Regions from separate parts of the Actinomadura sp. 9N215 genome, predicted to be linked through region 1. Evidence: riboswitches for the same ligand, from Rfam matches in the RefSeq annotation. Region 1 holds a riboswitch; the other holds the start of a gene.

Region 1 (5,158 bases):
GTTTAGGACATTCGAAACGGTCCCAACTGAGACTCCAGCACGCCTCGCGACCTCACGAATACTGGTCTGTGGCAACTCGCTCCTCGTCCCGTCCCAGGCATGTTTCCCCAGGTAGTGGAGTTTTGCATAGTGCATTCGCGAAAGCACGGTCACAGACCGCGACCATCGGCGCGCACATTGCACTGAACCAGCGCTTGACGGGCCGGATCCGGCCGCCTAGCGTTCCGAGCCGAAGCGTAGCTTGAAACGATTCACGATCTTCGACCACGGCGAGATCTGGCGAGTCCAACGAGAAGGGACGGTGCGGATGGCTGGCGATCCCATCCCGTCTCCCTCGGATGGCCAACGAGTGAATCGTCACCCGGAGTTCCCCCGAAAGCCCCCGCAATCGGCCCAACGGCCACCTCCGGCCAAGCGCGCGAGACAGAAAAGGAAACCGATGATCTGAGTCCGGAGGCGCTCCGGGCCCGGCAACCCAACGCGCGTACAGATCGAGGCCAACCCGTGCCTGTGCAGCGGACGGCTGCATCCCCGCGGTCATCACCACGGACGAGGGAGGACGGAGTGGAACAGGCCACACTCGCACGTCGTGGCACCGACGATTTCGGGCTGAGCGAGGAAGAGATTCGGCTGCTCGCTCAAATCGCCAGCGGTGTCACCGCCGATGTGGCGGCTCGCAAGCTGGAGCTGAGCGCACGGACCTTGCGACGCCGGTTGCGGACCATCTGCGACCGGCTGGAGGTCAACACCCCTATCGAGGCCGTGGTGTGGGCGGCCCGAAGGCAGCTCATCTAGCGGCAACCCCCAATGACGCTCGTCCGGGGACGGCGAGCGCCACGAGAATCCAGGCGGCAAACATTCAGAACCCTCCGTCCGACCCCGCAGCGGCGGCGCCCGCACCCTGACAGGTAGGTCCCTGCAGGAGGCGTCGCCGCGGACGGTGTTCAACGCTCGCCGCAGACGGTGTTCAACGCTCGCCGAGGACACGTCAAGCGCGCCCTCGATCTCATCGACGCCCGCAACGCCCGTGACACCCACCAGATGCGCCCGCCGACCGCAGGGGCCCATCCGAGGGCGTCCAGGGGCGTCCTAGGACGCTTGCCGAGCGCAAGGGATTCCGCTGACCATTCTCAGTCGGACACCAGGGCGCTAGGACGCTGGGGGCGTCCGCCGGGCTCAGGCGACTCGGACGCCGCCGGCGAAGGGACGGCCCGCCATGGGCGCGATCTTCACGACGTCGCCGGTGTGGGGCGCGTGCAGCATCTTGCCGCCGCCGACGTAGATCCCCATGTGGTGCAGGTCGGAGTGGAAGAACACGAGGTCGCCCGGCTGGAGCTGGCCGCGGGACACGTGGGTGCCCGCGTTCCACTGGCTGCCGGTGTAGTGCGGCAGGTTGATGCCGACCTGCTTGTAGGCCCACATCGTCAGGCCCGAGCAGTCGAAGGCGTTCGGCCCGGCGGCGCCCCAGACGTACGGGTCGCCGATCTTGGTCATCGCGTAGCGCAGGGCCTGCACGCCCTTGCCGGTGCCGACGACGGGGAGTTTGGCGAGCTGGGTGGGGTCTCGCTTGACGAGCGTGCCGCGGACCTTCTCGTACGTCTCGGTGACCTTCTTGCGCTGCGAATCCAGTTGCGTACGCAGCGCCTTCACCTGCGTGGCGCGCGCTTCGGCGGACTTGCGGGCGCGCTGCGCGGCCTGCATGGCCTGCATCAGCCCGAGGACTTTGGTGCTGTCCCGCTTGGCGAAGTAGTTGAGCGTGGCGGCCTGGTCGAGGACGGACTGCGGGTCCTGGGAGGCGACGAACGACACCGTGGGGTCGGAACCGCCCTGCATGTAACTGGTCGCGGCCAGAGAACCGACCTTCTCGCGGATGGTCTGGAGGGATTTCTCCTGCCGTTGGGCGTTCTCGGTGGCGACCTTGGCCGCGCGCTGCGACTGCGCGAGTTTGACCTTCAGCCCGTTGTACTGCTCGGTGAGCTGCTCCAGCTGGTCGGCGAGCTTGAGGGCCTTCGCCCTGAGTTCCTTCGTGGACGGCTCAGGGTCTGCGTGCGCGACCGCGACCGTGTGCGGTGCGACCGAAAGGGCGACGAGCGCACCGGCCACGGTGATCGCTCTACCGCGGAACCGGGCCGTCCAGGGCGCCCAGGCCGTCCGGGGCTTCTGGACTTTTCGGGCCGTCCGGGCTTTCCGCGCCGATGGCGACTGCCGGGAGCTTGAACGAGCAGATCGTGAAAGGGAAGCAGGGCGCGATGGCTCCACGAATTCTCCTCTCCTCGTCCGCCTACCGAGTTAGCTGACGGGTTGGGGCTGGAGCAGCCCGTCCGCGGGCACGCGTGGAATTCGGTTCCACGCGGCTGCGGATTCACCCCTCACGGTGTCAGCCCGGGGCGGCTCCCCGAACGCTCCGGAAGTGGGTCCCCGGCTCCTCGGGGCGCTGGTTGCGGCCCTTGGACTCGGCGGTGCGGCCTCCGCGTCCTGCGGTTGGCCGACGTCAGCGCAGGACACTAACGGAACCCGCTTTGGATGCCAACCAGAACATGCGAAATCGCAGGTGGCGGCGGCTTGTCGGCACCGGAGCGCCGGTCACGCCCCCTGAAATCCTGTGTCCTTGCTCACTTTTTGGCACCCCGGGCAATGCCTAGTCGGTTTTATCTAGTCACTGCTGCTCGCCCATCGCCGCATGCGGAGCCAGCCCGCATCGCCCGCCTGCGGGCACTACTGACCGCTGGCGGTGGCGACGCGTTCGATAATCTCGCCTGTTTGTGGAGGTCGTGATCCGGCGAGCCCGTACCGCCGACGTTCAAGAGATTCGCAGGCTGGTCGATCGGTACGCCGGTTCGGGACGACGCCTGCTGAAGAAGTCCACGGTGAAGCTGTACGAGGACGTCCAGGAGTTCTGGGTCGCCGAGGACGTCCAGCACAGCACGCCGGGACCGGTCGTCGCCTGCGGCGCGCTGCACGTGATGTGGGAGGACCTCGCGGAGGTCCGTTCCGTCGCCGTGAGCAAGGAGTACGGCGGACGCGGCATCGGGCACCGGATCGTGGCCCGTCTGCTGGAGACCGCGCGGGAACTCGGCGTGCGGAGGGTGTTCTGCCTTACCTTCGAGGTGGAGTTCTTCGCGCGCCATGGCTTTCAGCAGATCCTGGGGACTCCGGTGGCGCCAGAGGTGTACGAGGAGCTTCTCCGCTCCTACGACGAAGGCGTTGCAGAGTTCTTGAACCTCGACCGGGTCAAGCCCAATACGTTGGGCAACACCCGGATGTTGCTTCGCCTGGAGGACTGACCCGATGAGCGATTCCCCCGACCGCGGGCGGCGGTACCCGCCGCAGCAGGGGCAGGGTTCCTACGGCCCGCCGCCTCCGTACCAAGGTCCCCAATGGCAGCAACCTCAACAGCAACCGCAGGGACAACCACAGCAGCAGTGGCAGCAGCCGCCGCAACAGCAACAGCAGTGGGGTCAGCAGCCGGGGTACAACGAGCCGTACGACGCGTCCCATGACGACTACGGCGGCGATGAGCTGCCCTTGGCGCCGATCCATCGCCGTGCAGGCGCGCGGCTCATCGACAACGGGCTCGTCGCGGTTTTCGGGTTCGCGCTCGTCCTGCCGATCACGATCGGTGCGTTCGGCCTGGGCAAGCCTGGCAGCAAGACCGAGGACGAGGGGGGTGTGTGGAACTGGCCCATCATCTTCACCCTTTTCTGTGTCCTGTCGGTGTTGCCGTTGCTCTACGAGGCCGTCCAACTGTCCATGTCTGGACGAACGCTCGGCAAGCGCGTCATGGGGCTTGGCATCGTCCAGGCGCCCGGCGGGCAACCATTGACCACCACGCAAGCCGTGTGGCGCGCTGGAATCGTCCATGTGGGCTACCAGATCGGCGTTTTCTTCTTCCTGGTCATCGCGGTGATGGTGTGGGACTACGCCGCGTACGGGATGGTGCTGGTCTGGGCGGGCGCGTTGATGGCGTACCTGTGGGCGATCTGGGACCAGCCCCTGCACCAGGCACTCCACGATCGCTTGGCCGGGACGCTGGTCGTCGATGAGCGGGCCGGCTACGACGAGTACGCCGAATACCCGGAGTAAGGCCCGTGCGGGAGGCACCGCTCGCCGAACCGGGCCAGCGCCTCCTGGCGCGCATCGTCGACACCCTCATCGTCGGTGTGCCCGTCATCGTCGTCGTCCGTGCCTTGGTGTCCGGACCCACGGTGGACGTCGTCGCCCCACCGGCCTTCGCCGGATGCATGCTGCTGTACGAGGCGATCCAGCTCACCCTCTGGAGCCGGACGATCGGCAAACGCGTCGCCGGCATAGAAGTCGTCGTCGTCGCCCCCAATGCGCCTCTCGCGCCCGGGGAGACGGCGGCGAAAGCCCGCCGCGGCAAGACGGAGGCACTGACCTCCGAATCCGCGCCCGAATCGCAAGAGACAGACGCCGAGTCGAGCCGGCAAGGGCAAGAGGACGAATCGGGACCGACGCCGGACGCCGCGACGGACCTCGTGCCGATCAATGAGCGGCCCCGCCTGGACGTTGTGCGCGCCGTTGCGCGTGCCGCGGTCTATTCGCTGCCGATCGCGGCGCGTCCGATTCCCGTTGCCGGGCTACTTGCGGGCATCTTCTGGTTGGCGAACGCGGGGGCCCTGTACGAGGGCACGCGCCGCCAGGCCGTCCATGACAGACTCACCGGGACGCTGGTCGTAAAACGCCTCTCCCGTTGAATCATCGGCCTTCTGAGAGCCACTCTCAGGTTTCCTCGTCCGAACTGTGAGACGGCCGGGCCCGACTTCGCCGGCTCATGATCCCTCGGCGCACGGAGTGGACACGCCCGGCCATACCGGCTTTCGTGGAGATGTCCGCTCTGTTTCGGACGCCCGGCGTTCGCACGGCTAATGCCAGCTCGTTCAGGTTACGGCCCTGAATCGGGGTGAGATGTGTCTCGTCCCGGACGCGTCCTCCGCTTTGAGAGGGCGCTTGTGGCCCCTTGCCCTTCGGCCTGGGCCTGGCTCACATTGGGCCCAGGACTTACTCCGGATGGGACACCGTCTCGCTTGGAACGGGCCTTTCGCTTCACGTGTCCCTCGGGATCGGAGGAGCTCGGCACCCGGCTCCGGCATCGCCTCCGACGCGGGTTGAAGAACTGGGGCGGAGGTGGGATTGTGTC
Region 2 (5,158 bases), on a different contig from region 1:
CCGGGCGCCGCGCAGTGCGACTCGTGCCTGCGTCCGCTGCCGCAGAAGGGCGCGCCCACCCTGCGTGTGATGTTCCCCACGGGCGAGCTCAAGGTCTCCGTCGGGCAGCATCTGGTGCTCGGACGGGACGCGGGCCAGTCACCGGTGGCGTCCACGTTCACGCAGTACGACAACGTGTCGCGCCGCCATTCAACGGTGTGGCTCGACCCGTCCGGGACGGCGTGGGTCCGCGACGAGGGCTCCACCAACGGGACGTTCGTCAACGGCGAGCGGCTTCCCCGCGGCGTGGAGGCCCCGCTCCGCAACGGCGACCAGCTCCGCCTCGCCGCCGACGTGACCGGCACCGTCCAGCTGAACTGACCGGCGCACAGGCCGGACACCAGCGCAAAGGGGCGGCCCCGCGGTCCAAGACCGCGGAGCCGCCCCTTTTCGCACCCGCCGACTTACGCCCGACTCACGCCTATCGACTCGCGCCCGCCGACTCGCGTCCGTCGACGGCTCCGGTTCCGATCAGCTCGCGCGCTTGGAGCGGGCGCGCATGCGCTCGCGCTCCTTGGCGTCCAGGACGACCTTGCGGATGCGGACGGCGCCCGGCGTGACCTCGACGCACTCGTCCTCGCGGCAGAACTCCAGCGCCTCCTCCAGCGACAGCAGCCGCGGCGGGGTGAGCCGCTCCAGCTCGTCGCCGGTGGACGACCGCATGTTCGTGAGCTTCTTCTCCTTGGTGATGTTGACGTCCATGTCGTCGGCCCGGGAGTTCTCCCCGACGATCATGCCCTCGTACACCTCGGTGGTCGGCCCGACGAAGAACGTGCCCCGCTCCTGCAGGTTCGTGATCGCGAACGGGGTGGCGGCGCCGGCGCGGTCGGCGACCAGCGATCCGGACGGACGCGTCCGCAGCTCCCCGAACCACGGCTCGTAGCCCTCGAACACGTGGTGCGCCATGCCGGTGCCGCGCGTCTCCGTCATGAACTCGGTGCGGAACCCGATCAGGCCGCGCGCCGGGACGAGGAACTCCATCCGGATCCAGCCGGTGCCGTGGTTCGTCATGTGCTCCATCCGCCCCTTGCGGACGGCCAGGAGCTGCGTGACGGCGCCGAGGTGCTCCTCGGGGATGTCCACGGTGAGCCGCTCGACCGGCTCGTGCTTCTTCCCGTCGATGCTCTTCGCGACGACCTGCGGCTTGCCGACGGTCAGCTCGTAGCCCTCGCGGCGCATGTTCTCGACGAGGATCGCCAGGGCCAGCTCGCCGCGTCCCTGCACCTCCCACGCGTCCGGACGCTCCGTCGGCAGCACCCGGATCGACACGTTGCCGACGAGCTCCCGGTCGAGCCTGTCCTTCACCATCCGGGCGGTGACCTTGGTGTTCTTCTCGCGGCCCGCCATCGGCCCGGTGTTGGTGCCGACGGTCATCGAGATCGCGGGCTCGTCCACGGTGATCAGCGGCAGCGGGCGCGGGTCGTCCGGATCGGCGATCGTGTCGCCGATCATGATGTCGGGGATGCCGGCGATCGCGATGATGTCGCCGGGCCCCGCCTCGTCGGTGGGCTTGCGGGTGAGCGCGTCCGTCATCAGCAGCTCGGTGATCTTGACGCGGTCGACGCTGCCGTCGTGCCGGAACCAGGCGACCTGCTGGCCCTTCTTGATCGTCCCGGCGTGGACGCGGCACAGCGCGATCCGGCCGAGGTAGCTGGACGCGTCCAGGTTCGTCACGTGCGCCTGCAGCGCCGCGTCCGGGTCGTAGGACGGCGCCGGGATCGTCTCGGTGATGACCGTGAACAGCGGCTCCAGGTCGGGGCTGGCGGGCATCTCGCCGTCGGCGGGCTTGTCGAGCGAGGCCCGCCCGGCGCGCCCGGACGCGTACACGATCGGGAAGTCGATCTGGTCCTCGTCGGCGTCGAGGTCCATGAACAGCTCGTACGTCTCGTCGACGACCTCGTCGATGCGGGCGTCGGGACGGTCGGTCTTGTTCACGACCAGGATCACCGGCAGCCTGGCCTCCAGCGCCTTGCGCAGGACGAACCGGGTCTGCGGGAGGGGGCCCTCGCTGGCGTCCACCAGGAGGACGACGCCGTCCACCATGTTCAGCCCGCGCTCGACCTCGCCGCCGAAGTCGGCGTGCCCGGGGGTGTCGATGATGTTGATCGTCAGCCCGTCGTGCCGGACGGCGGTGTTCTTCGCGAGAATGGTGATCCCCTTCTCGCGCTCCAGGTCGTTGGAGTCCATGACCCGGTCGTCGACGTCCTGGTTCTCGCGGAAGGCCCCGGACTGCCAGAGCATGGCGTCGACCAGCGTCGTCTTGCCATGGTCGACGTGAGCGACGATCGCGACGTTCCGGAGGTCGTCGCGCGTGGAGATGGGCATGCGGGCTCGCCTTGCGTGAGAGTTCGGGGTTCGCCGCCGACATGCGGCAGCCCCCATTCTACTTGGCCCCGCATACCACCCATCCCAGCCGATCCGAACCTCAGAAGTCGTCTCGTGGGCGGATTCGCCAACTTTGCTGATCCTTTGTAATGTGCCCGAGATCCGGTCGTCCGGAGCCCCACCCCCCGGGGCTGCGGCCGGAGCGCCGAATCTCCCGCCTCGCGGGGAACCGGGGACCCACCTCTTCGGGGTGAATCGACACACGTCGTAGGGCGACTCCTGGCCCGAACCCGTCAGCTAACCCGGTAGGCGCGCGAGGAGAGGAGAACCCGGTTTGACACCGGATCCCCACCGGCGGCGCCGCGTCACGCCCGCCGCCACCGCGACCATGCTCCTGATCGGTCTCGGCGCCGCCGCGCCCACCGTCGCGCACGCGGCGCAACCGTCCGGACGTCCCGCCGCGGCCACCCCGAGCCCGGCTCCGACGACCGAGCAGGGCCTGCGCAAGAGCCTGGACGCGCTGAACGAGGAAGCCGAGATCCTCACCGAGAAGTACAACAAGACCCGCGTTGACCTGGGCAAGGCCCAGCAGGCGGAGCGCACCGCCGCCCAGCAGGCCGCCGCGCTGCGCGCCCAGGCCGCACCGGCGCGGGAACGGCTCGGCCAGCTCGCCGCGGCGAACTACATGTCCGGATCGCCCAACGCGATCTTCGGTACGGGCGGCTCGCCGGACGGCCTGTCCGACCAGGCGTACCTCGCACAGAACCAGGCCGCCACGATCCAGGCGCTGCAGAAGCAGATCGACCGGGCCGAGGCCGCCCAGCGCACAGCGCAGGCCAGGATCGCCCAGGTCAAGCAGGCCGCCGCGGACGCCGAGCAGGCCCGCCGGGCCGCGAAGGCCAAGGTCGCCGAGGTGCTGAAGCGCCTCGACAAGCTGACCACGACGCACGTCCGCGACCCGCGCAGCGGCCTGCGCGCCACCGTGAAGGGCTCGGGGCTCCCGGCCAAGATGGCCCGCAAGGCGCTCACCAAGCTCGGCGCCCCGTACGTGTGGGCCGCCGCCGGGCCGGGCAGCTTCGACTGCTCCGGCCTCGTCGTCTGGGCGTACACCCAGGTCGGCAAGCCGGGCCTGCCGCACTACACCGGCGCCCTGTACGGACTGGGCACGAAGGTCTCCCGGAGCGAGCTCCGGTCAGGCGACCTCGTGTACTTCGGCGGAAGCCTCCACCACATGGGCGTCTACCTCGGTGACGGCAAGTTCCTGCACGCCCCGCAGACCGGCGATGTGGTGAAGATCTCCAAAATGTCCGACCGCTCCTCCTTCGGCCCTGGCGGGCCTCCATCGTCGACAAACGCTGTGCGATCGCTGCATCGCTCCGACTCGCCTGGCGGCTCGCTGCGCGATTAGGTTTCTCGCAGGCTCGAAACCTGCCTTCGGACGCGATCGCGACCATTGAGGTCGTCGCGGGGTTGCGGCGGTGGCTGGGCGCCGTTCCTTCCCGAGCAGACATTGACGTCGTCGTGGCGTCGCGGCGGTGGCTGGGGGGCGCGTTACTCCGCGAGTAGGTGTTGTTCGGCGAGGGTGTCGATCACGGGGCGGTCGCCTGGGAGCCAGTCGACGTCGTAGAGCTCGTCCGGGGAGAGCCAGCGGAGGGCCAGGTGTTCCAGGGCGCGGGGTTCGCCTTCGATGATGCGGGCCGTCCACACGCGCAGGACGGCCCGTTCGCTCAGCCGCCAGTCACCGCCGATCCTGCGGCCCAGCCGGACCTTGACGGCGAGTTCCTCGTGGCATTCGCGCACCAGCGCGTCCTCGTCCGACTCGCCGGGGTCGACCTTCCCGCCCGGCAGTTCCCAGCCGCCCGCCATGTGCGGCGGCTCGGCCCGCTGCGCGCTCAGCAGCCGTCCGTCCGAAATGATCGCCGCGCCCACCACCACGAGGTCTATGCCGACCAACCCCTCTCCGTTACCCGTCATCTCGCGATCGCGGCCCGCTCGACCAGCCGCGTCGCATCATGGACGATCTTCTCCAGGTGGCCGCCGTGCGCGCCGCGCCAGTACACCTGGCCGCAGTTCGCGCAGCGGCCGTAGACGTCGTAGTTGCGGCGGGTGCCCGCCTCCAGGTCGCGTTCGATCTCCTCCTTGTCGACCGGGACGAGCTCCCCGTTGCAGGCGGTGCAACGCGTCCAGGGCCGCAGGACGGGCGCGAACCGGTCCAGGACGTCGCGGAGCTGGTCGTCCGGGCGGGAGCCGCGGACGTACGCGCCGAACCACAGCGCGCGGCGCCGCAGCAGGCCGCGGTCCTGGGTGAGCAGGACGCGGCGCTCCGCATCGGCCTGGACGACCAGCGCCGGGTCGTCCATGTCGTTGTGGTACGCGGTGTCGAGGCCGACGAGCCGCATCCGGCGGGCGAGCGTCCCGAGGTGCACGTCGAGGAGGAAGCGGGGCGCGACCTGGCCCGGCTCCAGCGGGACGGGCTGCGGGCGCGGCACGGCGGCCACGTGCACCTCGTCGCCGGCGTCCGGCCTGGTTGAGGGGCCGACCGGCGCGCCGCCGACGGTCATCGGCCCGGCCTCGGGCAGCGGGACGCCGAGCGACTCCACGAGATGCCCCAGCGTCGAGGTGCCGTCCCAGGGGACGCGGCTCACCTTCTCCCGCCGCGCGGCGGGCAGGAACATCAGCAGCTCGTCGGCGACTCGGATCGTCAGCTCGGGCTCCACGCGATCAGCATGCCACGCCGCGGCCCGGATCCCCTCCGCATTTATCGGCGGCGCCGGGCCGCGGCGGGCCGCGGACG

What was found. A riboswitch is a leader RNA that binds a small molecule or an ion and turns the genes downstream of it on or off. The one in region 1 is predicted to bind cyclic di-AMP.
Region 2: another riboswitch for cyclic di-AMP. It lies ahead of ACH34T_RS23870 (NlpC/P60 family protein); the one in region 1 lies ahead of ACH34T_RS35595 (NlpC/P60 family protein).

Annotation. Positions count from the first base shown of each region.
Region 1 covers NZ_JBIRBA010000029.1:20,980-26,137, reverse strand. Annotated here, with positions in the region: gene ACH34T_RS35605 (LacI family DNA-binding transcriptional regulator) at 1-135, opposite strand, end outside; gene ACH34T_RS35600 (LuxR C-terminal-related transcriptional regulator) at 565-795, shown strand; gene ACH34T_RS35595 (NlpC/P60 family protein) at 1,177-2,103, opposite strand; cyclic di-AMP (ydaO/yuaA leader) riboswitch at 2,263-2,456, opposite strand; gene ACH34T_RS35590 (amino-acid N-acetyltransferase) at 2,763-3,284, shown strand; gene ACH34T_RS35585 (RDD family protein) at 3,289-4,083, shown strand; gene ACH34T_RS35580 (RDD family protein) at 4,089-4,715, shown strand.
Region 2 covers NZ_JBIRBA010000015.1:2,698-7,855, reverse strand. Annotated here, with positions in the region: gene ACH34T_RS23880 (FHA domain-containing protein) at 1-360, shown strand, start outside; gene typA (translational GTPase TypA) at 511-2,364, opposite strand; cyclic di-AMP (ydaO/yuaA leader) riboswitch at 2,558-2,692, shown strand; gene ACH34T_RS23870 (NlpC/P60 family protein) at 2,699-3,772, shown strand; gene ACH34T_RS23865 ((deoxy)nucleoside triphosphate pyrophosphohydrolase) at 3,916-4,338, opposite strand; gene ACH34T_RS23860 (Mut7-C RNAse domain-containing protein) at 4,335-5,081, opposite strand.